Regions from separate parts of the Allorhizobium sp. nf9_anc genome, predicted to be linked through region 2. Evidence: predicted binding sites of a transcription regulator. Region 2 holds the regulator's gene; each other region holds the start of a gene.
What was found. The regulator LexA, encoded in region 2, represses DNA repair genes until DNA is damaged. The targets are predictions, from matches to a motif close to TGTTCNNNNTGTGTTCNG.

Region 1 (7,641 bases), 360 kb from region 2:
CCCTGCAGATCTATGTGTCCAAGGCGGACCAGACGCTCACCGTCTATGACGGCGATGTGGTGGTGGCGACATCGAAGGTCTCGACCGGCAAACCGGGCCATACGACGCCATCGGGCATCTTCTCGATCCTGGAAAAGCGCAAATATCACGAGTCCAACCTCTATTCGAACGCGCCCATGCCCTTCATGCAGCGGCTGACCTGGTCCGGCATCGCTTTGCACGAGGGGAAGGTGCCGAACCATCCGGCCTCGCATGGCTGCGTACGGCTGCCGAATGGGTTTGCGAAGACACTCTTTCAGATGACCGAGCGCGGGGCGCATGTAATCATCACCGATGATCCGGTGGCGCCGCGGCCGATGACCCATGCCAACCTCTTCACGCCGAGGCTACCCGTGGACGACGGAGGGCTGCTGTCGGATGTCGAATTGCGTCCCGGGCGCGTGGAGGCCGGGCTTAAACCGGTGGAAGTGGCGATGAATTCCGTGCCGCCGCGCAGCGGGGCCGAGGCGAAGCTGGTGATCGAGGAACCGCCGCCGCTCCGGATCCTCATCACCCGCCGCACCCAGCGTGATGTGGCAATGGACGTCCAGCGGCTGCTGAACCACCTCGGTTTCGACGCCGGCATTCCGGACGGCTTGCTGGGCACGCGTACGATTGCAGCGATCAAGGCCTTCAAGGAAAAACATGCCGTCGCCAAGGACGGCGAGATCCTGTCGAAGCCTTTCCTCGCCGCGCTCTATACCGAGGCCGGCGAAGACCATCCGCCGATGGGTCAGTTGATGATCCGGCAAAAGTTCCAGCCGCTCTTTTCTGCGGCGATCGATATCAAGGAACCGGAAAAGGCGCTCGGCACGCATTTCCTTGAGGCTACCGCCGTCGACCGCTTCAAGCGCAAGGCCGACTGGCGCGGCGTGACGCTGGACGACCACCTGGCCGCCTCCACCCAGAAACGGCTCGGCATTACCGAGCCGGCAGACGACCCTGCAATCTTCACGGCTGAAGCCGCGCTCTCGCGGATCGTCATTCCGGACGAATTGCGCGCCCGCATCGAGACCATGCTGAGCGAGGGATCGTCCATCACGATCCAGGATACGGGCCTTGGACCCGAGACTGGCGATGGCACGGATTTCATCACGGTGACCCGGAGCAAGCCGCGGGTTTAAGCCTCACACAAGCTCCACATCGAGCACGCCTGGAGTTGAGCGCATGGCGGCGGCGATTTCCGGTGAGATGCGGAAGCGCTCTGTCAGTTCGACCTCGATCTCGCGCTGTCCCTCGTCCTTGATGACGATGAAGGAGACGAGGCCGTCGCCTCTCGCATTCAGACGCGCTGCCACGGCGCGCAAGGGGCCGGAATCGCGGACATAGACGCGCATGGCCTTCTGCATGCGGATCGACTGCTCTTCCAATGACTGAGCCGTCTGGACACGCAGGCCAATGCCCTCGGGGCGCTCCTCGGCCTGAACGGTGAGCACCAGCGACTTACCGGGCTCCAGCAGATCGCGGTACTGATTGAGCCCTTCGGAGAAGAGCACCGCTTCATATTGTCCGGAGGCATCCGAGAAGGTGATGATGCCCATCTTGTTGCCGGTTCGGGTCTTGCGCTCCTGGCGGGAGATGACGGTGCCGGCGAGACGGCCGGCGGAAGCGCCCTGCTTCACCGCGACCGAGAAATCCGCAAAATTCTGGACGCGCAACTTGTCGAGCAAATCCCGGTAAGCATCGAGCGGATGGGCGGACAGGTAGAAGCCGAGCACCTGGAATTCACGCATCAGCTTTTCCGAGGAGAGCCAGGGCGTATAGGGCGCAAAGGCGATCCGCTCGGGGCCGCTTGCACCGCCAGAGCCAAACATGTCGGACTGGCCGCTGACGGCATTTTCCTGGGCGCGCTGGGCATAACCCATGATGCGGTCGATGCTGCCGACGAGTTCGGCGCGGTCGCGACCGAAGCAATCGAAGGCGCCGGCGGCGATCAGGCTTTCAAAGACGCGCCGATTGATCTGCTTCGGGTCGATCCTCAGGCAGAAATCCTCGATGCTCTCGAAGGGCGCCTCTCCGCGCACCTGGACGATATGGTCGACCGCACCTTCACCGACACCCTTGAGGGCGGCGAGCGCGTAGTAGATCCGGTTCGGCCCGGTCTGGAAGTGCCGGTAGGAGGTCTGGACCGAGGGGGGCACGACTTCGATGCCAAGGCGGCCGGCGTCCTGGCGGAAGTCGACCAGCTTTTCGGTGTTCGACATGTCGAGCGTCATCGATGCGGCGAGGAACTCGACCGGATAATGCGCCTTCATATAGGCCGTCTGATAGGAGACGATGGCGTAGGCTGCAGCGTGTGACTTGTTGAAGCCGTAGTTCGCGAACTTCGCCAGCAGTTCGAAGATGTTGTTTGCCTGCGGCTTGGAGACGCCATTCTTCATCGCGCCGTCGACGAAACGGGCCGACTGCTGGTCCATCTCCGCCTTGATCTTCTTACCCATGGCGCGGCGCAGAAGGTCGGCTTCGCCGAGCGAATAACCCGACAGGACCTGCGCGATCTGCATGACCTGTTCCTGGTAAACGATAACGCCCTGCGTTTCCTTGAGCAGATAGTCGATCTTCGGATGGATCGAGGCGACTTCTTCTTCGCCGTGCTTGCGGGCGTTGTAGACCGGGATATTCTCCATAGGACCCGGGCGATAAAGCGCCACCAGCGCGATGATGTCCTCGATGCAGTCGGGCCGCATGCCGATCAGGGCCTTGCGCATGCCGGCACTTTCCACCTGGAAGACGCCGACCGTTTCGCCGCGTGACAGCATCTCGTAGGTCAAGGTGTCATCGAGCGGGATGGCTGCCAGATCGACCTTGATGCCGCGCTGCTCCTCAACGAAGTCGACGGCCGTCTTCAGAACCGTCAGCGTCTTCAGGCCGAGGAAGTCGAACTTCACGAGGCCGGCCTGTTCTACCCACTTCATGTTGAACTGCGTGACCGGCATGTCGGAACGCGGATCGCGATACATCGGCACCAGCTTCGATAGCGGGCGGTCACCGATCACGATACCGGCGGCGTGGGTGGAGGCGTGGCGGTAAAGGCCTTCGATCTTCTGGGCGATTTCGAGCAGACGCGCGACAACAGGCTCTTCGGCGGCGGCCTCCTGCAGCTTGGGCTCCTCCTCGATCGCCTTTGACAGAGGCGTCGGGTTGGCCGGATTGTTCGGCACGAGCTTGCAGATCTTGTCGACCTGGCCATAGGACATTTCGAGCACGCGGCCGACGTCGCGCAGCGCCGCGCGGGCCTGCAGCGATCCGAAGGTGATGATCTGCCCCACCTGCTCGCGACCGTATTTCTTCTGCACGTAGCGAATGACCTCTTCGCGACGTTCCTGGCAGAAGTCGATGTCGAAGTCGGGCATTGAGACGCGTTCCGGATTGAGGAAGCGTTCGAAGAGAAGCGAAAACCGCAGCGGGTCGACGTCAGTAATCGTTAGTGCATAGGCGACCAGCGAGCCCGCACCCGAACCACGGCCCGGGCCAACCGGGATGTCATGCTGCTTCGCCCATTTGATGAAGTCCGCAACGATCAGGAAGTAGCCGGGAAACTTCATGCGCTCGATAACGGAGAGCTCGAATTCCAGGCGTTCGCGATATTCTCTCTCTTCGTAGCCGGGCGCCATGCCGAGGGCTGCAAGACGGTGGTCGAGCCCCTCCTCCGCCTGACGGCGGAGTTCGAGCGCCTCTTCGCGTTCGGCTTCTTCCGGATCATCGCTGCCGCCGGTGAAGCGCGGCAGGATTGGCTTGCGGGTATCCAGCACGAAAGAGCAGCGACGGGCGATCTCGACCGAATTCTCCAGCGCCTCCGGCAGATCGGCGAAGAGCTTCATCATGTCCGCCCGGCTCTTCAGGTAGTGATCCGGCGTCAGGCGGAAGCGGTCGTCATTCGAGACGATGGCGTTGTGGGCGACGGCCATCAAAGCGTCATGGGCGTCATAGTCGTCACGCGACGGGAAAAAGGCCTCGTTGGTTGCGACCAGCGGCAGGTCATGTTCATAGGCGAGCTGCACCATGCGCCGCTCATGAGTACGGTCGTAATCACCGTGGCGCTGCAGCTCGACATAGAGGCGATCACCGAACAGTCGCTTCAGCGACAGAAGACGGCTTTCGGCCTGGGCCTTGTGGCCATCCTTGAGGATACGATCAATTGGTCCGCCGCCCGCGCCCGTGAGCACGATCAGGCCTTCGGTCCCGCTCTCCTCGAGCCAGGAGAGCTTCACATGGGTCGGCTGACCCGCATCGCCGCCGAGATAGGCACGGCTGACGAGATCGACGAGCCGCTCATAGCCATCGGCATCCGACGCCAGGACGACGACGGCCGGCAGATCAGGCATATGGCCATTGCCGCCACGCTTCTCGCCGGTCGAATCCTCCATGTCGATCGACAGCTGGCAACCTATGATCGGCTGTATGCCATCGCCGAGCGCCTTCTGGGAGAACTCGAGCGCGACGAAGAGATTGTTGGTGTCCGTGATCGCGATCGCCGGCTGGTCGTCGGCGACTGCCTTGCCGAGGATCTTCTTGAGCGGCAGGGCGCCCTCAAGCAGCGAATAGGCGGAATGCACCCGCAAGTGCACAAAACCTGGGCCATCACCCAGTCCACCGGACGCCTGCCTGTCGACGTTGTCCTCGCCCATACCGCTTCATTCCTCATTACCTGAATCGGTCGGGATTTTCGGTCTTTGCGGCTGTGAAGTCCAGAAGGAAGTCGGGCGGCAAGAGCTTGGTCACCAGCTTTGCCGCTCCGGAATGTCAGAGCGCCATCATCAGCAAAGCCATGCTGGATACGAAAACCGCCATCGAGGCAAATGCAGCAACGTCACGAAGAATTTCGGTCATTTCTGTCTCCTTGTCCCTTTATGTTTTTAGTTTGTTCTTCTCTTGTTCCAATGTCAACCTAAAAAAACCGCAGCCTCGGTGGAACAAAATCCACCGAGGCGCAGCGGCATCAGGAAAGGAAAGAAAAAAGGGGACTGAGATCAGACGTCGAGTTCGACGACCTTGCCGTCGACCAGGGTCACGCAGCGGTCCATCCGACGGGCGATGTCGTGATTGTGGGTCGCGATCATGGCTGACAGTCCCGACTGGCGTACCAGCGCCTCAAGTGCCGAGAAGACGTAGCTTGCCGTTTCCGGATCAAGATTTCCGGTTGGCTCGTCGGCGAGCAGCACGAGCGGCGCATTGGCGACGGCGCGGGCGATTGCCACACGCTGCTGCTCACCGCCGGAGAGTTCGGCCGGACGATGTTCGGCGCGATGGCCGACACGCATGTAGTCGAGAAGCTGCTTGGCCCGTTCCGCGGCTTCGCCCTTGGACAGGCCAGCAATCAGCTGCGGCATCATGACGTTTTCCAGTGCCGAGAATTCCGGCAGGAGGTGGTGAAACTGGTAGACAAAGCCAACCGACTTGCGGCGGATCGCAGTGCGCTCTTCGTCACCGAGCTCCTGGCAGGCGACGCCACCAAGTGTGACCTCACCGCCATCAGGATGCTCAAGCAGGCCGGCGACATGCAACAGCGTCGACTTCCCCGTGCCCGAGGGTGCGACCAGTGCGACCGTCTCACCGGTCCGAAGCGTGAAGTCGGCGCCCTTGAGGATCGACAGCACTGTCTCACCCTGACCATAATGACGATCAATGCCGGCGAGCGAGAGAACCACGTCTTTTGCCATTGAATTCGGCATCCTCATTCGTAACGCAGGGCTTGGACGGGATCCAGGCGCGAGGCCCGCCAGGCCGGGAAGATGGTGGCCATGAATGACAGGCTGAGCGCCATGATTACCACGGACACGGTTTCACTGGCATTCATGTCGGCCGGCAGCTGGCTCAGGAAATAGAGTTCAGGATCAAAGAGCACGGTGCCCGAGACCCAGGAGAAGAACTGCCGGATGCTCTCGATATTGAGACAGACGACCACCCCCATCACGACACCGGCAAGCGTACCCGCCGTGCCGATAGCTGCCCCGGTCATGAAGAAGATCCGCATGATCGCGCCTGAGGTCGCCCCCATGGTGCGCAGGATGGCGATGTCGCTCGACTTGTCCTTCACCAGCATGATCAAGCCCGAGATGATGTTGAGGGCCGCCACAAGCACGATCAGCGTCAGGATCATGAACATGACGTTGCGCTCGACCTGGAGGGCGGAGAAGAAGGTCTGGTTGCGCTGGCGCCAGTCGGTGAGGAAGATCTGGCGACCGGCGGCTTCCTCGATCAGCGGGCGCAGTTCATCGACGGCATCAGGATCAGCGATGAACAGCTCGATCGACTGAACGATGCCTTCGACGTTGAAATAGAGCTGCGCCTCCTCGAGCGGCATATAGATGATCGAGGCGTCGTATTCGGACATGCCGATCTCGAAGATCGCCGAAACCGGATAGGATTTGACGCGCGGATTGACGCCGAGCGGCGTGACGTCGCCTTCCGGCGAGACCAGTGTGATGGTGTCGCCGGCGGAGAGCCCGAGCTGGGCTGCCATGCGCGATCCGATCAGAACGCCCTGCCCCGTGGCAAAGCCGACCATGTCGCCCGAACGGATGTTGGACGACACGACCGACAGCTTGGTGAGATCGTCAGGACGGATGCCGCGGACGAGAGCGCCGGTGCCGGCACCTTCTCGACCGGACGCAAGCGTCTGCCCCTCGACCAGCGGAAGCGCCATGGTGACACCCGGGACAGCGGCGAAGCGCTCGGCGAGACCGGCATAGTCGCTCAGCGGCTGGTCGACCGCCTGGACGATCATGTGGCCATTGATGCCGAGAATGCGCGACACAAGTTCGGTGCGGAAACCGTTCATCACCGCCATGACGATGATCAGGGTCGCCACACCGAGCATGATGCCGATGAAGGAGAAGCCGGCGATCACGGAAATGAAGGCTTCCTTGCGGCGGGCGCGCAGATAGCGCCAGGCCACCATGCGCTCAAAGCCGGAAAAGGCACGCGCCGATCCAGCCTTGCCCGTTTCCACCGTCTCGTTGCCAGCGGCCGTCGTCGCCATGGTCTCTCCTTGCCTCGGGATCCCGGTTTCGGTCACCCAACCTCAATCCGGCCTGAGTTTACCTCAGGCCGTCAGCTTGTTGATCGCGGCTTCGATCGTCAGCGTCTCGCGAGCGCCGGTCTTGCGATCCTTGAGCTCGACCTCGCCGGCGGCAACAGCGCGCGGACCGGCGATGACCTGCGTCGGAACACCGATCAGGTCTGCTGTCGCGAACTTGGTGCCCGCACGATCGTCGGTGTCGTCATAGAGCACGTCCTTGCCGGCGTTCTGCAGGGCGACATAGAGACGATCGCAGGTGGTGTCGCAGCCTTCGTCGCCCGGCTTCATGTTGATGACAACGGCATCGAAAGGCGCGACCGAGGCCGGCCAGATGATTCCGTTCTCGTCATGCGAGGCTTCGATGATGGCGGGAACAAGGCGCGTCGGGCCGATACCATAGGAGCCCATGTGGACAAGGTGTTCCTTGCCATCCGGACCCTGCACCTTGGCGCCCATCGGCTCAGAGTATTTGGTGCCGAAGTAGAAGATGTGGCCGACCTCAATGCCGCGCGCGGAGAGACGTTCAGTCTCGCCGATGGCGTCGAAGGCGGCTTCGTCATGCATTTCCGACGTGGCGGCAT
Region 2 (7,641 bases):
AACTCGGTCGAGGCGCAATCGAGTGCGATGTGCATGTCTTCGCCCGGACGGTAGCCGGCCTTTTCGATCGACTTCATGATGAAGTCGAGGGCTGCCGGAGCCGATGCGAGACCGGGGGCAAAGCCGCCTTCGTCACCGACATTGGTGTTGTGGCCGTCGGCCGCGAGCTGCTTCTTCAGCGTATGGAAGACTTCCGAGCCCATGCGAACGGCGTCGCGGATGGTGTCGGCGCCAACCGGCACGATCATGAATTCCTGGAAGTCGATCGGGTTGTCGGCATGGGCGCCGCCGTTGATGATGTTCATCATGGGAACCGGCAGGACGTGGGCGTTCGGGCCGCCGACATAACGGTAGAGCGGCAGGCCGGAAGACTGGGCTGCAGCCTTGGCGACGGCGAGGGAGACGCCGAGGATCGCATTTGCACCGAGGCGCGCCTTGTTTGGCGTGCCGTCGAGCTCGATCATCAGGTTGTCGATCTGGATCTGGTTTTCGGCATCATGGCCGCCGATCGCATCATAGATCTCGCCGTTGACGGCTTCGACTGCCTTTTCGACACCCTTGCCGAGGTAGCGCGAGCCACCGTCGCGCAGCTCGACGGCTTCATGCGCGCCGGTCGAGGCGCCCGAGGGAACAGCCGCACGGCCCATGCTGCCGTCTTCGAGGTAGACGTCGACTTCGACGGTCGGGTTGCCGCGGCTGTCGAGAATCTCGCGGCCGATGATGTCGGTAATGGCGGTCATGTTCGCTCCCTGTAGACGGAAATTGGACAAGGCTCCGAAGGCCGATCACCGGGCAAGAAGCCACCGGACCCGCCTGTGAGTCATCCTCTCTTATCCGATGATCGGGAAAATACAATGACGGATAGGGAGCGGAATGAACGAAATCTAATCGATTTAAACTGCAACTGCCTACGGCGCTTCCGGTTCAACCGATTGAAGCGCCGCGGAAGGCCGATCAGGATGCCTTGGCGATCTCGTCGAAGGCGATGAGTTTTTCCAGGAGCCGGCGCATGTCTCCGATCTTCACCATGTTCGGACCATCCGAAGGCGCATTGTCCGGGTCCTGGTGAGTCTCGATGAAGAGACCGCCGACACCCACGGCGACTGCCGCCCGGGCAAGCGTCTCGACGAATTCGCGCTGGCCACCGGAGGAGCCGCCCTGCCCGCCCGGCTGCTGCACCGAGTGGGTGGCATCGAAAACAACGGGCGCGCCCATGGCGGCCATGATCGGCAGCGAGCGCATGTCGGAGACGAGCGTGTTGTAGCCGAATGAGGCGCCGCGTTCGCAGAGCAGCACATTCGGGTTGCCGGAACCGGTGATCTTGTTGAGGACGTTCTTCATGTCCCAGGGGGCGAGGAACTGGCCCTTCTTGACGTTGATCGCGCGACCGGTCTTGGCGGCAGCAACAAGCAAGTCTGTCTGGCGGCAGAGGAAAGCCGGGATCTGCAGGATGTCGACGGTCGGGGCGACCGCAGCGCACTGTTCTTCGGTGTGGATGTCAGTGAGAACCGGAACGCCGAATTCCTTCTTGATGTCGGCGAAGACTTCCATTGCCGTTTCCAGGCCAATGCCGCGCTCGGCGGACAGCGAGGTGCGGTTCGCCTTGTCGAAGGAGGACTTGTAGACGAGGCCGAGGCCGAGTTCGCGGCAGAGCTCGACGAGCTGGCCGGCGATCATGAAGGCGTGATCGCGGCTTTCCATCTGGCAGGGACCTGCGATCAGGGCGAAACGGCCCTTCTGCGAGAAGACGGCCTTGCCCGCGCCTTCACCGACCACGACTTCCGAATTGGGAGAAACGCTCATTTCAACTCCTCGAAGGCGAAGGTCACGCCTTGCCCCTTTTCCGGCGCGACAACGAGGCGCGCGCCCGTTTTGTGATAGTGGACGCCATTAGCAGCGAGGCAGGCTTCTGTCACGCCGAGATCAGCGGTGGAGATGACCACCGCTGCACCCAGGAGACCACGCTCTGAGAGGGGAAGATCCTGGCCGTAATGGGCGAAGAAGCCTTCGGGCGTCAGAACATCGACGGCCGCATTGGCGGTTTCGATCGAGAGGCCGAAGGAGTGGGCGGTGACGTCGCGCTGCTCAAGCACCATTTCCAGCAGATATTGGAAGTCGCTCGGGTTTTCCTCGACCAGAACGATCCGCTTTAAACCCGTCGACCCATTTTGATGGACAGTCAGGGCGCCGCGATCAGCGGGAAGCGGGTTCACGCGCTCACAGGCAAAGGCGAAGAAATCCGGCGCCCTCAGATCCGCTGCGAAGGCAAGTCGAAAGGCGCCTTCCGCCGTTCGACCATCAGGGAAGCGAAACTGGCGCGCGAATTCGAGCAAGGGACCGGCGCTCTGCCCCTCGGCGTGGTAATGCGCATCATCGGCTGCCGCATCATCGGTCTTGACGACGAAGGCAGAAAGCCCCTCACCGCGACGAAAGCGGAAGGCCTGGTCGCGCGCCACAAAGACATTGTTGTTGCGCTGCGCCTCCAGGCAATCCTCGCGACTTCCGACGGCGAGCGGCTCAAGATAGGTGTCGTCGGCGAAGAAGACGCAGGCGTTCTCTGTGCCGAAGGGATGGCGCGCGTCGGCGGCGACCGTGAAGCCGAGCTGGTTCAGACGGTTTCGGCCGGTCTCTAGATCGACCACGGGCAGGACGAGGTGATCGATGGCGCGCGGCGCAGACATGGGATGGGACATGACTTGTCTCTGTTTCAGAAGCTAGATTTAGGAATTGTTCGGTCGGCTTGAAAGGGCCTCGACCGCCTTGCGCAGGGCATCGATCTCCTCGCGGGTCTCACGCAGTTCCTTTAGGACCTGCTCATCGATCTTGTGGTGCAGCGCCAAGACCTCGATCTCGGCCTTCAGGTTGATCTCATAATCCTTGGCCGCCATGAAGCGATCGCGCTCCGTCTGACGGTTCTGGCTCATCATGATGATCGGCGCCTGGATGGCCGCCAGCATGGACAGAATGAGGTTCAGAAAGATGAAGGGATAGGGGTCTAGCGCGCGCGTCGAAAGAAGGACCGTGTTGAGGAATACCCAGGCGACGAGGAAGAGCATGAACCCGATGATGAAAGCCCAGGATCCGCCGACCCTCGCGATCGCATCCGCGAGACGTTGGCCGAAGGTGGCGCCGGCTAGAAAGTCCTCGCCGGCATTGGTCGAGACCGTCCGGCGTTCGCGCGCCTTGCTCAACACCTTCTTCTCGGCCGAGGTCAGGTCGGCGGTCTGCTTGCCCAATACAATCTTTTCGATGTCTTTCAGCATATCCCACTTCCCGAAAGGGTCTCACGGCATGCGAGACGTCTTTTTGGCAGCGCCGCGCGCCGATCCTGTCTTGTTGCCAAGTTTCATCTCGGGCTATCGCATTTTCTCACCGGCTCTTCACGGAAATTTATCCACTTGCGGAACACAAATGGAACATATAGTGTCTGTTCTGGATTTGTTTCACCCTAAGGGGCTCCACATATGCTGACGCGCAAGCAACAGGAACTGCTTCTCTTCATCCACGAACGGATGAAGGAATCGGGTGTCCCGCCGTCCTTCGACGAGATGAAGGATGCGCTGGACCTCGCATCGAAATCCGGCATCCATCGACTGATCACGGCTCTCGAAGAACGCGGCTTTATCCGCCGCCTGCCGAACAGGGCTCGTGCGCTCGAGGTGATCAAGCTCCCGGAAGCCTATACGCCGAGCCTGCAGCCGCGTCGCGGCTTTGCGCCTAGCGTGATCGAGGGCAGCCTCGGCAAGACGCCGCCACCAAGCCTCACCAAGCCGCCGGTGGAAGAGAGCAGCTCGTCTGTGTCGGTCCCGGTCATGGGGCGAATCGCGGCCGGTGTGCCGATCTCGGCTATCCAGAACAATACGCATGACATCACGGTGCCTGCCGAAATGATCGGCGCTGGGGATCACTACGCCCTTGAGGTCAAGGGTGATTCGATGATCGAAGCCGGCATTCTCGACGGCGATACGGTCATCATTCGCAATGCCTCGAATGCCAATCCGGGCGACATAATCGTAGCCCTCGTCGATGACGAGGAAGCAACATTGAAGCGCTTCCGCCGCCGAGGCGCCTCGATCGCGCTTGAGGCCGCGAACCCGGCTTATGAAACACGCATCTTCCCGCCGGATCGCGTCAAGATCCAGGGCAAGCTGGTGGGGCTTATTCGCCGCTATCATTGATGTCGGGTATGGGGTCCGCTAGCGGCCGTTTCATGCCGCGGCTGAATGGTTCAGGCGCTAGGTGCTCTATATCGGCCTGTCCGGTTCGCCAGTCATAAAGGCGGTGCGCGGTCCAAGGCCGCGCCGCCCCCTCGAAAGAAGTTTTGATCGCCAGGCCTTGCGGCATGTTTGCGATGCCTGAGATCTCGATAGCGCCAGTGGCCCTCAGGCTGGTCTGCGAGAAGAGAACCGCACCGGATCGGCAATAGGTTTGCCGGGTCCTCGCGGCGAGGACGACCAGATCGGCGCGGTCACACGCTGCGCCGAGAAGTTCGGAACGGTCGACCGTCATCAGTGTTTTTCCGGATATCAGCTTCAACGCGCACGCCTGACTTATGCAGACGAAGCGGCTGGTCTCGGCCGAGGTGATCAGGCGGTCGAAGATCGCTTCTGCTTCCTGTTGCTGGACATCCGTCCATGTCTCGCCCAGGCGCCAATCGGGTGACGGCGGCAATGGCCCGAGCTCAAGCATCAGAGGCGGCACGGGCTTGTCGATACCGAGGACGGGCTGCCACTGATCGAACAGGAAGGCCGACGGCCGCGTGCGGTTGGTGGCGAGGCTGGCACCTCGGTCTTCCCCTGTCCAGACGGCCACGAGGCGTGCGTCTTCGCTGATCAGCACGTCGCTTGGCTTCTCCGGCGGTGCCCACCATGTTGCAGCGACGGTAATAGCGATCAACGCCGTGCCTGCATGGCGAAGGCGCGTGCGCAGGAGCGTCAGCAGCAGCATCCCGGCGACCGTGCCGATCAGGAACGAGGCCGGCAATCGCGGGAAAACGTAGCCTCCACCCCATCCGGCCACGGTGTGTGCGACCAGCAGCACCAGTTCCAATCCCTGCCCCATCACCCAAAAGAATGGCGCATCGAGACCAAGCGGCATCATCAGCATGGCGATGAAGCCGGCGGGCATGACGACGATTGAGATCAGGGGCATTGCAGCGAGATTGGCTTCGAGGCCGTGAGTCGAGAGCCGGTGAAAGTGGGTGATGGCAAAGATCGCCGTTGCCATCCCGCCGATGAGGGAGGTCGCAAGCGTACCACCGACAAATGTGGCGCTTGCCGCTGCAATCCGCATGCCGACAGACCGCGCAGGCGGAAGGATCGCGCGCGGCCTTGCCCGCCACCCGGCATAGCCCGCGATCAATCCGGCGGTCGCCGCAAACGACATCTGGAAGCTCGGCCCCATGACGGTGGACGGTTGGACACAGAGGATGGCAACCGCCGCCAGGGCGAGATTGCGCAGGCTGATGGCGGGCCGGTCGAAAAGCACGGCCGTCAGCATGATTGCTGTCATCAGATAGGCTCGGAGCGCCGAGACCTGATAGCCGGAGATCAGAACATAGCCGGTCGTCGCGATGAGCGCGCCCACCGCCGCGATCTTCTTGATCGGATAGCGCTGGGCCAGAACAGGCACGAGGCTGAGCAGGCCACGCAAGCCGACGAAAAAGATACCGGCCGCAAGCGCCATGTTGAGACCGGAGATCGCGGTGATATGCGCAAGTCCCGAGACCCGCAGCGCCTCTGTCGCGTTCTCCGACACGGAGCGACGCTCGCCGGTGATGATCGAGGCGGCGAAGGCTCCGGGGTCTCCGGGAAGGACTTCGCGGATGCGATTCGAAATGCGGTCTCTGAGCGAAAACAAAGCCGCATCGAAGCGTGCAGCGAGGCCCACGGCATCCCCCTGCCCTCCCGGCTCCAGCTTCGGTGGGCCGAGAAAGAAACCAACAGCACCGATTCCGGCAAAGTAGCTCTGGAAGGCAAAGTCGTTGAGACCCGGCAGGGCCGGACCGGACGGGGGAGAGAGCCGCGCGCGGCCAGTAAGGCGCTCCCCGATCGCGGCCGGCACATGCTTGCTGCGGGCAAGCAGGTTCACACGTTCGGGCGGGCGCCGCACCGTTGGCTCGACCGTCTGCAGGATCCGCATAGTGTAGCGCCATTCGCCGGCTGCGCCCTGCTCCCTTCGCTCGACGATCCCGCTCACGGTTGTGACGAGCGGCTGGTCAAGGATCACAGTCGACAGTCGGCGGGTCTCCCACTCCGCCAGCAGCATCCCGATGACAGTCAGACATATGCTCCAAAGGAGGATGTGCGAGGCGGTGTGTCTGAGCGACCGCACGAGTGGGATCGAAAGCACGGTGAGGATGGAAAAAAGAACCCAAGCAGAAGGCGGGCTCTTGACGGAAAACCAGATTGCAGCGCCTGCGCCCAGGCAGACCGGCACGAAGAGGAAGAGATGCCCATGGCGAACCTCGTCCGTTGTGCACTGCCTGATATGAAGCCCAATCCGCCCCAGTCTATTGCGGCTGCGGACCACGGCTCCGGATGCTGTAGGTCGATGCGCGGGCAGCTGATCGATGGCACGCGGCAGATCCCTGCGGGCCAGCGTTTCGCCGGGCCCTGCATGCCCTACCCCCTGTCTTTCTGCCACGTCGACCATTCGGTTCGTCCGAGCGAAGCCACCCCATCCGGGCACAGGATAGGCGAAAAGCGAGAGCAATCATAGCGTGCGCGAAGGGGTGATTCTGCTGCCTATCCGGGCTTTAAACGATTAGAACCGATCGGTTCGATTGTTGCTGTTTTCGCGACGCACAATTTGCCCTTTGGATAGCTTGGCATTAACTTCGGTATCATATAGCTACATCGACACGCTTAACCGATGGCGGCTTTTTTGAGACGCCTTCCCGCCAATACCGGAGGATCAGCATGACGGACAAAAGCGCTTCTTTGAAACTCGGTGACAAGACGGTCGACCTGAGCGTCAAGGCCGGAACGATCGGCCCAGACGTTATCGACATCGCGGCCCTGTACAAGCACACGGGCACGTTCACCTACGATCCGGGCTTTACGTCCACGGCCTCCTGCGAATCCAAGATCACCTATATCGACGGCGACGAAGGCACGCTGCTGCATCGCGGTTACCCGATCGAACAGCTCGCGGAAAAGGGCGACTTCCTGGAAGTCTGCTACCTGCTTCTTTACGGCGAACTGCCGACGGCAGCCCAGAAGAAGGACTTCGATTATCGCGTCACGCACCACACCATGGTGCACGAGCAGATGAGCAAGTTCTTCTCCGGCTATCGCCGTGACGCCCATCCGATGGCGGTCATGGTCGGCACGGTCGGCGCACTCTCCGCCTTCTATCACGACTCGACCGACATCACCGATCCGCATCAGCGCATGGTCGCCTCGCTGCGCATGATCGCGAAGATGCCGACGATCGCTGCGATGGCTTACAAGTATCACATCGGCCAGCCCTTCGTTTATCCGAAGAACGATCTGGATTACGCCTCGAACTTCCTGCGCATGTGCTTTGCCGTGCCTTGCGAAGAATACCAGGTCAATCCGGTTCTGGCGCGCGCCATGGACCGCATCTTCATCCTGCATGCCGATCACGAGCAGAATGCATCGACCTCGACCGTGCGCC
Region 3 (7,641 bases), 480 kb from region 2:
ATCGCGCAGATAGGTGTTGAGGTCCTCACGGGTTACGCCTGGTTCCACGGTGCAGTCGAGATCCTCGGCATTCACGCTCAGGATCCGGTTCATCCGAGTGAAATCGACGGAGATGCCGCCGAAGGGCGCGTTGACCTGTCCCTCGAGCGAGGAACCGGTGCCGAAGGGTACGATCGGCACGCGATGCGCGGCACATACCCGGACTACCTCCCGCACATCGTCGCTGCTTTCGACGAAGACGACCCCATCCGGCCGCTGTGACGGCAGATAGGTGGTGGTGTGGCTGTGCTGGTCACGGAAGGATTGTCCGGTCTGGAAACGCTCACCGAAACGCTGCTTGAGGATGGGCAAAACCAGCGCGATGCCCTCTTCGTTGCGCTTGCCGTCGATCACATCCTTGCGGGCCATCCGCGACCTCCCGATACAGTGTCATGGGGCGCATCGGCATTGCGCCGACACGCCCCTGCTATGGGATAGGGTTCGGGAATTGTCCAGACGTGCGAAGGGCGCAGGAGGAGCATGGCGCCCCTCCCCGTCACTCTGCTGCGATCCGCGGCGGCAAGCCCGCATCATTGGCGATCTTGAGGGTCGCATCCTCCAGTTCCGTCTTCAGGCGTGCTTCTTCCTGAGCATGCGGCTTGGAGAAGCGGGCGAGCATCAGATAGGCGACCGGTGTGATGTAGAGGGTCACCAGCGTCGCCACGCCGAGACCGCCGACGATCACCCAGCCGAGCGCAATGCGCGCTTCCGCACCCGCCCCTTGAGCAAGCACCAGCGGCACGCCACCCAGCACGGTTGCGATCATCGTCATCATCACAGGACGCAGGCGGATAGTGCAGGCCGTCTCGATCGCCTCACGCACCGAGAGCCCCCGATCGCGCAGCTGATTGGCGAATTCGACGATCAGGATGCCATTCTTGGCCATGACCCCGACAAGCAGAACAAGGCCGATCTGACTGTAGACATTGAGCGACGATCCCGTGACGACGAGTGCGAACACGGCACAGGCAAGCCCGAGAGGCACTGTCGCCATGATGATCAGTGAGGACACCACGCTTTCGAACTGTGCCGCGAGCACCAGGAAGATGATCGCAATCGCAAAGCCGAAGGTCAGCGCCATGCCATAGCTGTTCTGCTCCAGCGTCGCGGCCTCGGCGAGCGGAAGCAGACGCGAACCCGGCGGCAGAAGCGGCTGGGCAATCTCCGTCACCATCTCGACGGCGTCCCCAAGGGCCACACCATCGCCAAGGCCGGCCGAGAAGGAGACAGAGGCAAGCTGCTGCTCGCGGTTCAGCGTCGGCGAAACGGCGTTTTCCTCGAGAGACGCGATCGACGACATCGGCACAACACGACCGTCCGAGGTCGTCAGGAAGATGTTCTCGAGATCCGTCGGATCGTTGATCGGCTGCGTGCTCGACACCAGACGAACCGGGATCGAGTTGCCGTCGACAAAAACGTCGGTAACCGAGCGGCCCTCGAGAAGCGCCTGCAACGAAGTGCCGATCGCCCCGATATCGATGCCGAGATCGGATGCCCGCTCACGGTCGATCGTCACAGAGATCTGCGCCTGGCTCGGCTCGTTGTCGAGGCGAGGCGTCTGGAACTCCGGCCGATCCCTCAGCTGATCGACGATCTGCAGGGCCGCTGCCGTCAGCGTCTCATGGTTGGAGCCGACGACCGCCATCTGCAGGCCACTGCCGGCCCCGCGAATGCGAAGACTGTTCGACTGGAAGACGTTGCCGCGCAACGCAGGCACCTGGGCGGCAGCAGCATTCACGTCCTGCACGATCTGGTCCTGGGTCCGCTCGCGCTCCGACCAGGGTGCCAGCGTCATCACCATGAAGGCGCTGTTGGAGGAGCCCTGACCCGAGATCGAGAAGATATTCTGGATCTCACCGCTGTCGCGCAGTGGCTTAAGGTTCTCCTCGACCCGCTGCAGCTGATCACGCGTGTAGGACAGGCTGGAGCCCTGCGGTGTCGAAAGCCGCATCATCACCATGGAGCGGTCTTCGCGCGGTGTGATTTCGCTCTGGATCGCCGTGAAGGCCACATAGGCCGCGCCGGAGAACACCAGGGCGAAAACGCCGACGATCAACGGGTTGCCGAGGCAGGCCCGGAGCGAACGCGCATAAAAACTGGCAAAGCGATTGCCGAATGCGCCCAATACGCCGTGATCTTCCTTGGTTTCCCGCGTCAGCATGCGCGACGCCATCATCGGGCACAAAGTCAGTGCCGTGACCGAGGACAGCAGGACCGCGAAGGCGAGCACGAAACCGAACTCGCGGAAAAGACCACCGAGCTGGCCCGGCAGGAAGGAAAGCGGCACGAAGACCGCGGCAAGCGTTGCCGTGGTCGCAAGCACGGCAAAAAACACTTCCTGGGTGCCGAGCACGGCCGCAGCCCGCGGCCCCATGCCCTCGGACCGACGACGAACGATGTTTTCGAGCACCACGATCGCGTCGTCGACGACGAGACCGGTCGCAAGCACGATCGCAAGCAGGGTCAGGATGTTGAGCGAGAAGCCGACGAGATAGATCGCAACCAGCGTCCCGATCAGAGCAACCGGCATGGTCAATGCCGGGATCAAGGTCGCCCGCCAATCGCGCAGGAAGAGATAAAGCACGACGAGAACGATGACGGCAGAGAGACCGAGTGCCAGCTCGACTTCGTGCAGTGCGCCCTGGATGAAGACCGCGTCGTCACTGGTGATGATCACCCGCGTGCCGTCTGGCAGCGCGCTCGCCATCGCATCCACGGCGGCATGCACGCCTGCCGAGATGTTCAGCGTGTTTGACTGCGCCTGGCGAATGATGCCAAGGCCAACGCCCTGGACGCCGTTTGAGCGCAGCGAGGTCGAGCCGTCATCGGGGCCAAGCGTTACGGTTGCCACGTCGCGCAACCGCACACGATCACCGATCAGTACATTCTCGAAATCATCGACTGTGGTCAGGCTGGCTGTCGCCCTAACGACGATGTCCTGCGTCTGCGATTCAAGGGAGCCTGCGGGAACATCGAGCGAGGAATTCTGCAACGCGGTTGCAAGGCTCGCCACACTCAGGCCGCGGCTCGCAAGCGCCGCCTGGTTGACGTCGATGCGGAAGACCTTTTCCTGGTCGCCATAGATCTGGACGTCGGCGACGCCTTCGACAGCCGCCAGCCGGTCGGAGATCTCGTTCTCCACCAGCAGCGTCAGATCTTCCATGGAGAGCGTCGTGGATGTCACGGCAAGCCGCATGATCGGCTGGGAATCGGCATCCGCCTTGACGATCCGCGGTTCGTCCGTGTCGTCGGGCAACTGGTTGCGCACCCGACCGAGCGCATCGCGCACGTCGTTTGCGGCAACCGCGAGATCGACATTGTCACTGAATTCGAGCGTCGTGCGGCTTTCCCCGAACGAGGAGCGCGACGACATGGATTTCAGACCGCTCACGCGGGCAACGGCGCCCTCGATGATCCGGGTAACTTCCTGGTCCATGGTTTGCGCGGAAGCACCGTCGTAATCGGTGCTGACCGTGATCACTGGCTGGTCGACGTCAGGCAGTTCGCGAATTTCGATGCCTGCAAGCGCTGCAAGACCGGCCACGACAAGAAGGGTGTTGAGGACCGCCGCCAGAACCGGCCGGCGGACAAAGAGCGCGGTGAAGCTGCGCCCGGACTGTTCGGAACCGTTCTCTGTCGCGCTCATCGTACGGCAACCTCCTCGGAACCTGCCTTAGGCTGACCGGCAATCTCCACCGTTCCACCCTCACGCACGCGCTGCAGGCCCTCGACGGCAACTAGGTCACCCTCCTTGAGTTGCGCCTCGACCAGGATCTGGTCGGAATTGCGCTGGACGATCCGCACGCGAGTCTTCACAGACTTGTTATCGACGATCTGCCAGACGAAGGAGCCTTCGCCGTCCCACTGGACGGCAAGCGGGTTGACCGCCGCATAGCTGTCGCCCGGAAAGCGCATGCCGACGGCAAAGGACATGCCCGCGCGCAGAACGTCATCGGGATTGTCGATCTTGGCGCGGATCCGGATGGTGCGGCTTGCCTCGTCAACACGGCTGTCGACCGCTTCCACGCTGCCCTGGAAGACCTGCCCCGGGCGCGAGACGGAATTGGCCTCGACCGGCATGCCTGGGCGCACGGCCACAGCGAAACGCTCCGGTGCCCAGAAGTCGACCAGCAACTGGCTGCGATTGTCGAGGGACACGATAGCCGTGGAATTCGTCACATTGTCGCCGACGCTGATGCCAACGATACCGATGATGCCGTCGATCGGGGCAACGATGTCACGACGCTTCAGATTGAGCTCGGCGGTGGTGAGCTGCAACTGCGCCTGTTCCTCGGCAATCTGGGCATCGAGTACGTCCAGACGCGAGAAGCTCTGCAGGTTTCGGTAGGACTCGGCCTTTTCCTTCGCGCTGCGCAGCGCAACGGCCGCCTGGTCACGCAGGATCACCTGCTCCTCGCGATCGAGCCGGGCGATCACGTCGCCCTTCGTCACCTTCTGGCCCGAGGACACGAGGATTTCCGCGATCGTACCGGAAGCCTGCGGCATGACGGTCACGGCTTCGATTGCCTCGCCATCGCCGATTGCGCTCAGCCGATCATTGACCACACCCATGGCGACCGGCTGGGTTGCGACGAGTATGGCCTGGTTGCCACCGCCACGACGATTGCCCTGCGCTTGGCCCTGTCCGGAGCCCTGTCCAGAGCCTTGTCCGCCGGACTGCGCCTGTTGCCCGCCCTGCCCCTGGCCGCGTTGACCCGCGGCCTCTCCTTCAGCGCCACCACCCGAGATGAGTGCCACGGCGGATGCCGGAACGCCCATGGAAACCAGCGTCTGGCCGGCCCCCGGTGAGAGATAAACCCAGGAACAGAGGCCAACGAAAAGAAGGGCAATACTGATGGCGAGTTGCTTCCAAAGCGGCATGCAAGGCTCCAAATAAAAATCGAACTGGATGATGGTGGTTAAGTATCGGGCGCAAACCGGAACTGGCAATGCCTGAACGGCAAGCTTACTGATTTGTAATCTCGCAACTTTTCACGCCCGCGTGATCGCGCTCACCATTGAGGCGGTCATTCCACTGTTTGCAGGATTGTAGCATGCGGAGAGACGGAAGACCTCGGAAATCCGTGGGTTGGCGGGCGCGAGGAATAAAACCAGAACGCCTTCACTGGCCTTTCCGACCCGAATCACTACATTGAGCCGCATGAGTAACGGTTTCGACGACATTCCCTTCTTCGATGAAGAGCCTGCGCCGCGCAAGCCGGCCGCTTCCGCTGCCCCAGTTCCGACACCTGGGCCAGGCGTGCCTTCCGGCGGCGGCCTTGGCATTGCGGCCCGAGCCATGGCCGCCCGCGATCAGGCACGCGCGCCCGATTATCTCTCCGGCCTTAACCCGGAACAGCGCGAAGCGGTCGAAACCGTCGATGGCCCCGTCCTCGTCCTCGCAGGCGCTGGCACGGGGAAAACCCGCGTCCTGACCACCCGTATCGCCCATATCCTCGCGACCAACCGTGCCTTCCCGAGCCAGATCCTTGCGGTGACCTTCACCAACAAGGCAGCGCGCGAGATGAAGGAGCGTATCGGCCATCTCGTCGGTGGCGCGGTCGAGGGCATGCCCTGGCTCGGCACCTTCCACTCGATCGGCGTCAAATTGCTCCGCCGGCACGCCGAACTCGTCGACCTCACCTCTAATTTCACCATTCTCGACACAGACGACGTCGTACGGCTGATCAAGCAGATCATCCAGGCCGAAGGTCTGGACGACAAGCGCTGGCCGGCCAAGCAGTTCGCCCAGATGATCGACGGCTGGAAGAACAAGGGTCTCGATCCGGCGCAGATCCCCGAAGGTGACGCCCGCGCCTTTGCCAACGGCAAGGGCCGCGAACTGTATGCCGCCTACCAGAAGCGGCTGCAGGCACTGAACGCCTGCGATTTCGGTGACCTGCTGCTGCATCCGATCCGCATGTTCAAGGCCAATCCCGACGTGCTGAAGGAATACCACCAGCGCTTCAAATACGTTCTGGTCGACGAATATCAGGACACCAACACCGCCCAGTACATGTGGCTGCGCCTGCTCGCCCAGCGACCGCCGGGTGTGCCGCAGAATGTCTGCTGCGTTGGCGACGACGACCAGTCGATCTATGGCTGGCGCGGCGCGGAAGTGGACAACATCCTGCGCTTCGAGAAGGACTTTCCGGGCGCCAAGGTGATCAAGCTGGAGCGCAATTACCGTTCGACAGAACACATTCTGGGCGCCGCCGGCTTCCTGATCGCCCATAATGAAGGCCGCCTCGGCAAGACGCTGTTCACCGACCGCGTCGATCCGAACGACGACAAAGTTGTCGTCCATGCCGCCTGGGATTCGGAAGAGGAAGCCCGCGCCGTCGGCGAGGAGATCGAGCAGCTCCAGCGCAATCAGCACCCGCTGAACAACATGGCGATCCTGGTCCGCGCCTCGTTCCAGATGCGCGAATTCGAAGACCGTTTCGTCACGCTTGGCCTCAATTACCGCGTCATTGGCGGCCCTCGCTTCTACGAGCGCCTCGAAATCCGTGATGCCATGGCCTACTTCCGCCTCGTCTGCCAGCCGGCCGACGATCTGGCCTTCGAGCGCATCGTCAACACGCCGAAGCGCGGCCTGGGTGACACGACGATCCGCAATCTGCACGATTATGCGCGTGCCCGTGACATCCCGATGCTGGCCGCCGCGACCGACATCATCGAAACGGACGAGTTGAAGCCGAAGGCCCGCAAGGCGCTCTTCGACGTCGTTACCGATTTCCGCCGCTGGCAGTCGCTGCTCGAAAACACGCCGCATACCGAACTCGCCGAGCAGATCCTCGACGAGAGCGGCTACACGGCCATGTGGCAGAACGACAAGTCGGCCGAAGCCCCCGGACGTCTGGAAAACCTGAAGGAACTCATCCGCTCGATGGAGGCCTTCGAGAGCCTGCGCGGCTTCCTCGAACACGTCTCGCTGGTCATGGATGCCGAGACCAACGAGAACCTCGATGCCGTCTCGATCATGACGCTGCATTCGGCCAAGGGCCTGGAATTCGAAACCGTCTTCCTGCCCGGCTGGGAAGAAGGCCTGTTTCCCCACCAGCGCGCGCTGGATGAAGGTGGCCGCTCGGGCCTCGAAGAGGAACGCCGGCTCGCCTATGTCGGCATTACCCGCGCCAAGCGCCGCTGCCACATCTGGTTCGTCTCCAACCGCCGCATTCACGGGCTGTGGCAATCGACCCTGCCGTCACGCTTCCTCGAAGAACTGCCGCCCGCCCATGTCGAGGTGGCCGAAGCAGAGACCTCCTATGGCGGCTACGGCCGCAATCCCTATGGCCAATCCCGCTTCGACAAGCAGGAGCCCTTCCAGAACAGCTATTCGACGCCCGGCTGGAAGCGTGCCCAGGCAAACAAGACGGACGCCACACGCGACAACTGGGGCAATCGCTCCGGCCATGCAGTGGAGCGGATCGGTTACGGTGAAAGCGGCCCAAGGGCGAAAACCATCGACGGCGAACTGGTCGCCAAGTCGACGGCGACCGAACCTTCCCGCTTTTCCGTCGGCGACCGCGTCTTCCACATCAAGTTCGGCAACGGCAATATCTCGTCAATCGAGGGCAACAAGCTGACGATCGATTTCGA
Region 4 (7,641 bases), 1.1 Mb from region 2:
ATGAGGGCGACCATCACATCAAGCTCGCGACCTCGGTCGAATTCATGCACACGGCGACGCTTCTGCATGACGACGTGGTCGACGAGAGCGATCTTCGCCGTGGCAAGAACACAGCCCGGACCATCTGGGGCAACCAGGCCAGCGTGCTGGTCGGCGACTTCCTTCTCGGCCAGGCGTTTCGCATGATGGTCGAAGTCGGCTCGCTCGAGGCGCTCGACGTTCTGTCCACGGCGGCCTGCGTGATCGCCGAGGGTGAAGTCCTGCAGCTTTCCGTCGCCAAGAACATGGAGACGACGGAAGACGACTATCTCGCCGTCATCCGCGCCAAGACCGCGGCGCTCTTTGCAGCGGCCGCCGAAGTCGGCCCGATCGTTGCCGGCACGGATCGCGCGACGCGCAGCGCGATGAAGTCCTATGGCATGAATCTGGGCCTCGCCTTCCAGCTGGTCGATGACGTGCTCGACTATGGCGGCAAGGCTGCGGAAACCGGCAAGAATGTCGGCGACGATTTTCGCGAAGGCAAGATCACGCTTCCGGTCATCCTCTCCTATCGCCGCGGCACGGCTGCGGAGCGGGACTTCTGGAAGGAATCGATCGAAGGCGGGCAGAACGACGACGCAAGGCTTGAGAAGGCGCTCGGCCTGATCGGCAAGTATGGCGCGCTCAACGACACGATCCAGCGAGCGCAACATTATGGCACGATCGCCAGGGATGCACTCGCGCCCCTGCCGGAAACGCCGTGGAAGAGCGCGCTGAACGATGTGATCGATTTCTGCATTTCCCGCGTGAATTGACGCAGACACTGCGATCGCCTTGCGGGGCTGCTTCAAAAAAGCCATTCTATTCGTGAATCATCGCGTATCGTCCGTGCGCGGGCGACACGCGCTCGTCTTCGGTTGTTGAAAGGCTCTTTCATGCGGCAAAGCTCCGCCCTTCGCTATCTCGCCGGCACAGCGCTCGCGCTGCTCCTCAGCGTCTCGCAGGTTCCGATGGCGGCCGCCCAGGCAACCGCCCAGCCGGAAGAGACGGAGAGCTTCGATGTCGACAGCGTCGATTCCTTCGCAGGCGCCTTTCTGGCGGCCCGGACGGCTGAAACCGATCGCGACTACGCAAACGCGGTGAAGCTCTACAAGAAGGCGCTTGATATCACGCCGAACGAGCTGGAGCTGCAGCAGCGCCTGATGATCGCGCTGATCATGAACGGCGAATTCGACGAGGGCGCAGAGCTTGCCGAGGTCCTGGAGAAGGATCCGGCGGTGGAAAGGGTGACCTCGGTCGCGCTCGGTTTCCGCGCGATCCGTGACGGCGACTATTCCGAGGCGCTCAATCACTTCAAATATGAGGGCCCGAACGATCTCGACCGTCTGATGAATCAGCTTCTGATCGCCTGGACCATGGTCGGCGAGGGCAAGGGCAAGGATGCCCTGAAGCTCGTTCAGGATCTCAACGGGCCGAGCTGGTACGGCATTTTCCAGAATTACAATCTCGGCATCATGGCTGCCATGAGCGGCGACCTCGATACGGCCCGCAAGGCGCTGACCGAGACGGTGACCGATCGCAATGGCGGGGCCACGGCGCCTGACACCTTTGCGCGTGCCGTCATTGCGCTTGCCACGCTCGAGGCCGGCGCCGGCAACAAGCAGAAGGCGCTCGATGCGCTTGCCGCCGGTGACGAACTGATCACCAATTTTGCGCCCTTCAAGGCACTGCGCGATGAGATCGAGGCCGGTCGCCAGCCGAAGCCGGTCGTCGCCAATGCGGCACAGGGTGCAGCCGGCGTGCTGTTCTCGATCGGCGGTGCGCTGAACCGCGAAGGCGCCGAAGACACGGTCATGCTCTATCTCCAGCTGTCGCACGCATTGGACAAGGACGCGGCCGACACGCTGATCCTGCTCGGCGGCATCGCCGAGAATGCCAAGCAGCCGGAAAAGGCAATCGCCTTCTACCGTCAGGTGCCGGAGACCTCGCCGATGCGGCGCATTTCCGAGCTGCAGCTTGGCCTGACGCTTGCCGAAACTGGCAAGGTCAAGGAAGCCCGCGAACATCTGCAGGGCCTGATTGCCTCTGATCCGAACGATATCCGCAGCTACCTCGCCTATGGCAGCGTTCTCTCCGACGCCAAGGATTATGCGGCGATGGCGGAGAATTACGACAAGGCCGTCGACATCATCGGACCCAACCCGGCGCGGAACCACTGGTCGGTCTTCTTCCAGCGCGGCATCGCCTATGAGCGTCTGAAGAAGTGGGACAAGGCAGAGCCGAACTTCAACAAGGCTCTGGAGCTGAACCCCGACCAGCCGCAGGTTCTCAACTATCTCGGCTATTCCTGGGTCGACATGAACCGCAATCTCCAGGAAGGCCTGGAGATGATCAAGAAGGCCGTCGAACTGCGCCCCGATGATGGCTACATCGTCGATTCGCTTGGCTGGGCCTATTACCGCCTCGGTCGCTTCGAAGAAGCGGTAGTGGAGCTGGAGCGGGCAATTGAGCTGCGCGCCGGCGACGCCACGATCAACGATCACTTGGGCGACGCCTATTGGCGTGTGGGTCGCAAGCTCGAAGCCAAGTATCAGTGGAAGCGGGCGCTGGCCTCAGAGCCGGAAGAAACCGAGGTTCCTAAGATCCAGGCGAAGATCGAGAAGGGCCTGCCGCCGATCGAGGCGGACGCTGCCAAGGTTGACGCGAAGCCCGCTGAAGAGCCCAAGAAAGACGACAAGAAGACCTGATCCGCATGAACCCCGTTTCAGAGCGCAGGCCGGAGCGTGTTGTCGAGACGGCTCTGGCGAAGATCAACCTCGCGCTGCATGTGACGGGCCGGCGGGACGATGGCTATCACCTGCTGGACAGTCTCGTGACCTTTGCCGAGGACGGCGACGAGCTGGTCTTCGAGCCATCCGACAGCGACAGTTTTCGGGTGATTGGGCGTTTTGGTTCGGAACTCTCGCCTTACGACAATCTGGTTCTGAAGGCACGCGACCTGCTGCGGGCAGCGCTAGATGAAAACGGCCAGCCACATGGCCCCGTCTCCATTCTCCTCGACAAGAGCTTGCCGATCGCATCCGGCATCGGCGGAGGTTCCGCGGATGCCGCAGCGACGCTCCGGGGGCTTCTGAGGCTCTGGAAGGCGGAACTACCGGCCGAGAGGCTGCAACAGATCGCGCTCCAACTCGGGGCCGATGTGCCGATGTGCCTTGCATCGACGCCGCTACGCGCCCGCGGGATCGGTGAGGCGATCGACCAAGTTGCCATGCCTTCCGTACCGCTGGTGCTGGTCAATCCGCTGAAGCCGGTATCGACGCCGGAGATCTTCCGCAGCCTCAAGCGGCGCGACAACGATCCGATCGGCGAGATGTCGATGCCAGCTGATGTCTCTGCGTGGATGCAATCGCTCTCGACGCTCCGTAACGACCTGCAGCCGCCGGCAGAAGCGCTGGTGCCGGAGGTAGCCGAGGCCTGCGATCTGCTTCGTCAAAGTCTTGCGGGATACGTGCGCATGTCCGGCTCCGGGGCCACCTGTTTTGGCCTCTACGAGACAGAGGCGGCGGCGATGAAGGCAGCGCTCGCGCTATCGGTCTATCGGCCGAACTGGTATGTGCTGCTCACACGCACCGTTCCGGGAGACGCCTGATGAGCCGCATCGACGAGAGCCGTCCCTTCATCCCCGTGGGCATTGCCGTGCTCACCGTTTCGGATACGCGCGGCCTTGCCGACGACAAGTCGGGGGATACGCTCGTCGCACGCATCGAAGAGGCCGGGCATCGGCTCGTCGCCCGCGCCATCGCCAAGGACGACAAGGCCGAGATCCGCAGTCAGGTCGAAGCCTGGACGAAGGATAAAGAGATCGATGTCGTCATCACGACCGGTGGCACGGGCTTTACCGGACGCGATGTGACGCCGGAGGCGCTGGAGCCCCTGTTCGAAAAGCGCATGGATGGCTTCGCGGAAGTCTTCCATCGAATCTCCTATGACAAGATCGGGACGTCGACGATCCAGTCGCGGGCGACGGGGGGCGTGGCGAATGCCACCTTCATCTTCGTGCTGCCGGGCTCGCCCGGCGCCTGCAAGGATGCCTGGGACGGGATCATCAAGCTGCAGCTCGACTATCGCCACATGCCCTGCAATTTCGTGGAAATCATGCCGAGGCTCGACGAGCACCTGCGGCGCGGTGGACAGGGCTGATCAGCGACGAGCTTCGCGGGCGACCCAAGAGGGGATGATCTCGGAGGCGAGACGACGCGGCTTGTGGCCCTTTGCCAGCTGAAGCAGTTCCCTGCCCTCGCCTGCCAAACCCTGCGCCTGGCGCTTGGGAATGAGCAGACCGTTTTCGAGGAGCGGACGGCTGCGCGTCAGGCGACGGTAGAACGGCAGGCGGTAAAGGCGCGATTCGGAAAAGCGCGCGGGCGCCTTGTTGAGCGCCACATATTCCGCGACCTCATCCACCCATCCCTGCCCCAGACGGGCACCCGGCTCGATCAGCAGCAGCCACTCGCCACGCGCCGTCGCCAGCACGTGCTTCATGTCCCATTGCTGATAAAAGCGGCAACCGGCAGCGTCAGCCACCACGGATGAACCGTCCTTGGATCCGTGATCCAGCACGATGACATCGCTGACAAGGCCTTCGACCGCACCGGCAACCAGCACGGACAAGGTCTGTGCGAGCTCGGGTTCCTGGTCGTGGCATTCCATGATCACTGTCAGCATTGCCTACATCTATCGCATTGCACAAAGTTTTGCCACAAACAGTTTCTTGAAGTTTGTTCTTGCATTGTTCTCATTTTGGCGCTAGGAATAAAGTCATCAAGCGGGGCGGAAAACCTGCGAGGAGCAAACATGAACGAGCTGTCTCTTGTGAGCCAGGCTGCCTTTCAGCCCGGCAATACGGCAGATATTGCCGATGCCCTGATGAGCGCTTCGGGCATGCGGATCGAGATCGATCGGCGTCGCGGACGCGCGGCCGGCATCAATCCGGCAGGCCGGTTCGAGACACTGGAGCGTGTGGCCGTCGATGACGGCTGGCGGATGCTCGAGGACATGCCACCCTTCAAGACCGAGGTGCAGGTCGAAAAGCCGCGCACGGTCATCACCCGCAACGATTCACCCGACATCCCTTTCGACCGTTCGATCAATCCTTACCGGGGATGCGAACACGGCTGCATCTACTGCTTCGCCCGGCCGACACATAGCTATATGGGCCTGTCTGCCGGTCTCGACTTCGAGGCCAAGCTGTTTGCCAAGCCGGACGCACCGCGTCTGCTGGAGCGGGAGCTATCGAAGCCGGGTTACAAGGTGAAGCCGATCGCGATCGGCACCAACACTGATCCCTACCAGCCGATCGAGCGGGAATGGCGGATCATGCGCCAGGTGCTCGAGGTGCTGGACAAGGCAAACCACCCTGTCGTGATCGTGACGAAGTCGGCGCTCATCCTGCGCGACATCGACATCCTGAAGTCCATGGCCGAGCGCGGCCTGGTCAAGGTCGGCATTTCGGTGACGACGCTCGATCGCAAGCTGGCACGGACGATGGAGCCGCGCGCTTCGACGCCGGCAAAACGGCTGGAAGCAATCAAGACTCTGTCGGAGGCTGGCATTCCCGTGGCCGTGATGATGGCGCCGGTCATTCCGGCCCTCAACGACCACGAGATCGAACGCATTCTCGACAGCGGCAAGGCTGCCGGCGCGTCCGAGGCAAGCTATGTGCTGCTGCGCCTGCCGCTGGAGGTGAGCCCGCTGTTCCGCGACTGGCTGCTGCAGAACTATCCGGACCGCTACCGGCATGTGATGTCGCTGGTGCGCTCGATGCGCGACGGCAAGGATTACGACGCCGAATTCGGCAAGCGGATGAAGGGCGCCGGTCCCTATGCCTGGCAGATCAGCCGCCGCTTCGAGATGGCGACCAAGCGGCTCGGTCTGATGCGCCGCAGCCTGCATCTGCGGGAAGATCTGTTCATCTCGCCCAATAGCGACGGGGTGCAGCTCTCTCTGCTCTGACTTGGGTTTGTATTCGTATTCCGGTGCTGTTGTCCGCCGCCTCGCACCGGATGTCGTCCCTGGTAAGCCGCCCCTGTCGCCATCATCTGCGATCGGGACCGGGGACTTGCAGGAGGTCGGGTGCGCGTGCGATTTCTGCCGCATGAAACGACGCACGCCACCCGATTCTCCTGGCCTCTTTCCAGACCTGCCTCTCGTCCCGGATTTCTCGCTGGAGACCCGGGCGAGGCGAAAGGATCTCTGGCCGGTCGCTGGGACCGATGAGGCCGGCCGTGGGCCTCTGGCAGGGCCTGTCGTGGCAGCAGCCGTCATTCTTGACCCGAAGCGCATCCCCGAAGGCCTCAACGATTCCAAGAAGCTCTCTGCCGCGCAGCGCGAGGTGCTTTACGAGCGCATCCTTCTCGACGCCACCGTCTCCATCGCGTCGTCTTCACCGCGACGCATCGATCTCATCGACATCCGCAAGGCGAGCCTTGATGCCATGCGCCGGGCGGTAGCCGGCCTTCAGCTGGAGGCACGTCATGTGCTGGCCGACGGGAGGGACGTGCCCATGGGGCTCATCTGCAGCGGAGAAGCCGTCGTCAAGGGTGATGCGCGTTCGGTGTCGATTGCCGCGGCTTCGATCGTCGCCAAGGTCATGCGCGACCGGATGATGGCCCGGGCCGGCCTCGTTTATCCGGACTATGGATTTGAAGTGCATGCAGGATACGGCACAGACCGCCACCGCAGCGCCATCGTCACCCATGGCCCCTGCCCGCTGCATCGCATGAGCTTCCGGCCGCTGAAGGCCGTTGTGGCTGATGACAGCGAGATCCTGCAGGACTGACGGTCAAGATGCCTGACTCCTCCGGAGGGGCAACCGCCATTCCCATAAAGCACCAGTAGACGCCCCAATAGAAAACGCCCCGATCGTGAAATCGATCGGGGCGTCAAATAGACGGTATTTTCGTTGCGGTCGGCTGAACTCAGTTCAGGCGCGACTTGACCTCACCGATGGAGGCCTTGAACAGCGCCTGCTGAACGCCGTCATCGGCCTTCTTCGCCAGCACCTTCTCAGCAGCAGCGATGGCCAGGTCGACGGCAGCAGCGCGAACGGCGTTCACGGCTTCGGTTTCGGCCTGCTTGATCTTCTGCTCCGAAAGGGCGTTGCGACGGGCAACGAATTCCTCGGTCTTCTGCTTGGCTTCGGCGGTCAGGGCAGCGGCTTCGCGTTCGGCGGCAGCGACGATCGCTGCAGCTTCGGCTTCGGCTTCCTTGCGCTTGCGCTGGTATTCGGCCAGCAGGTGCTGGGCCTCTTCACGCAGGCGCTTGGCTTCGGCGAGTTCGTCGCGGATCTTGTCCGCACGCTCGTCGAGGGCCTTGGCCATCATGCCCGGAACCTTCAGGTAGGCGAGCAGGACGAAGAAGAGAACGAGGGCAACGAGTGCGAAAAATGAAGCGTCCATGATGCTTACGCTCCCTGCTTTGCGATGCCGGAGACGGCAGCCTTGATGTCGGCTGCGGTCGACTTGGTACCGATCAGTTCTTCAACGATCGTACCGACGGTGTCGATGGCAATCGTGTCGACTTCAGCGAATGCACGGGCCTTGATGTCGGCGATCCGGCTTTCGGCAGCAGCGATCTTGGCGGAGAGTTCCGTCTCGATGGCTGCGC

Region 1: the regulator LexA is predicted to act here: its motif matches at 4,902-4,919, upstream of dnaE (DNA polymerase III subunit alpha).
Region 3: the regulator LexA is predicted to act here: its motif matches at 5,141-5,158, upstream of AC02Y0_RS05915 (ATP-dependent helicase).
Region 4: the regulator LexA is predicted to act here: its motif matches at 4,756-4,773, upstream of AC02Y0_RS14025 (PA0069 family radical SAM protein).

The regions. Positions count from the first base shown of each region.
Region 1 is NZ_CM150481.1:2,129,312-2,136,952, forward strand. It holds gene AC02Y0_RS10285 (L,D-transpeptidase family protein) at 1-1,163, shown strand, start outside; gene dnaE (DNA polymerase III subunit alpha) at 1,167-4,667, opposite strand; gene AC02Y0_RS10295 (ABC transporter ATP-binding protein) at 5,010-5,699, opposite strand; gene AC02Y0_RS10300 (lipoprotein-releasing ABC transporter permease subunit) at 5,714-7,021, opposite strand; gene proS (proline--tRNA ligase) at 7,085-7,641, opposite strand, start outside.
Region 2 is NZ_CM150481.1:1,767,276-1,774,916, forward strand. It holds gene eno (phosphopyruvate hydratase) at 1-740, opposite strand, end outside; gene kdsA (3-deoxy-8-phosphooctulonate synthase) at 955-1,803, opposite strand; gene AC02Y0_RS08385 (VOC family protein) at 1,800-2,693, opposite strand; gene AC02Y0_RS08390 (DUF1003 domain-containing protein) at 2,721-3,263, opposite strand; gene lexA (transcriptional repressor LexA) at 3,465-4,178, shown strand; gene AC02Y0_RS08400 (ComEC/Rec2 family competence protein) at 4,159-6,654, opposite strand; gene gltA (citrate synthase) at 6,921-7,641, shown strand, end outside.
Region 3 is NZ_CM150481.1:1,282,991-1,290,631, reverse strand. It holds gene AC02Y0_RS05930 (FAD-binding oxidoreductase) at 1-408, opposite strand, end outside; gene AC02Y0_RS05925 (efflux RND transporter permease subunit) at 536-3,685, opposite strand; gene AC02Y0_RS05920 (efflux RND transporter periplasmic adaptor subunit) at 3,682-4,920, opposite strand; gene AC02Y0_RS05915 (ATP-dependent helicase) at 5,201-7,641, shown strand, end outside.
Region 4 is NZ_CM150481.1:2,851,991-2,859,631, forward strand. It holds gene AC02Y0_RS14000 (polyprenyl synthetase family protein) at 1-794, shown strand, start outside; gene AC02Y0_RS14005 (tetratricopeptide repeat protein) at 915-2,726, shown strand; gene AC02Y0_RS14010 (4-(cytidine 5'-diphospho)-2-C-methyl-D-erythritol kinase) at 2,732-3,628, shown strand; gene moaB (molybdenum cofactor biosynthesis protein B) at 3,628-4,179, shown strand; gene AC02Y0_RS14020 (glycosyltransferase family protein) at 4,180-4,701, opposite strand; gene AC02Y0_RS14025 (PA0069 family radical SAM protein) at 4,831-5,988, shown strand; gene AC02Y0_RS14030 (ribonuclease HII) at 6,131-6,814, shown strand; gene AC02Y0_RS14035 (F0F1 ATP synthase subunit B) at 6,954-7,433, opposite strand; gene AC02Y0_RS14040 (F0F1 ATP synthase subunit B) at 7,439-7,641, opposite strand, start outside.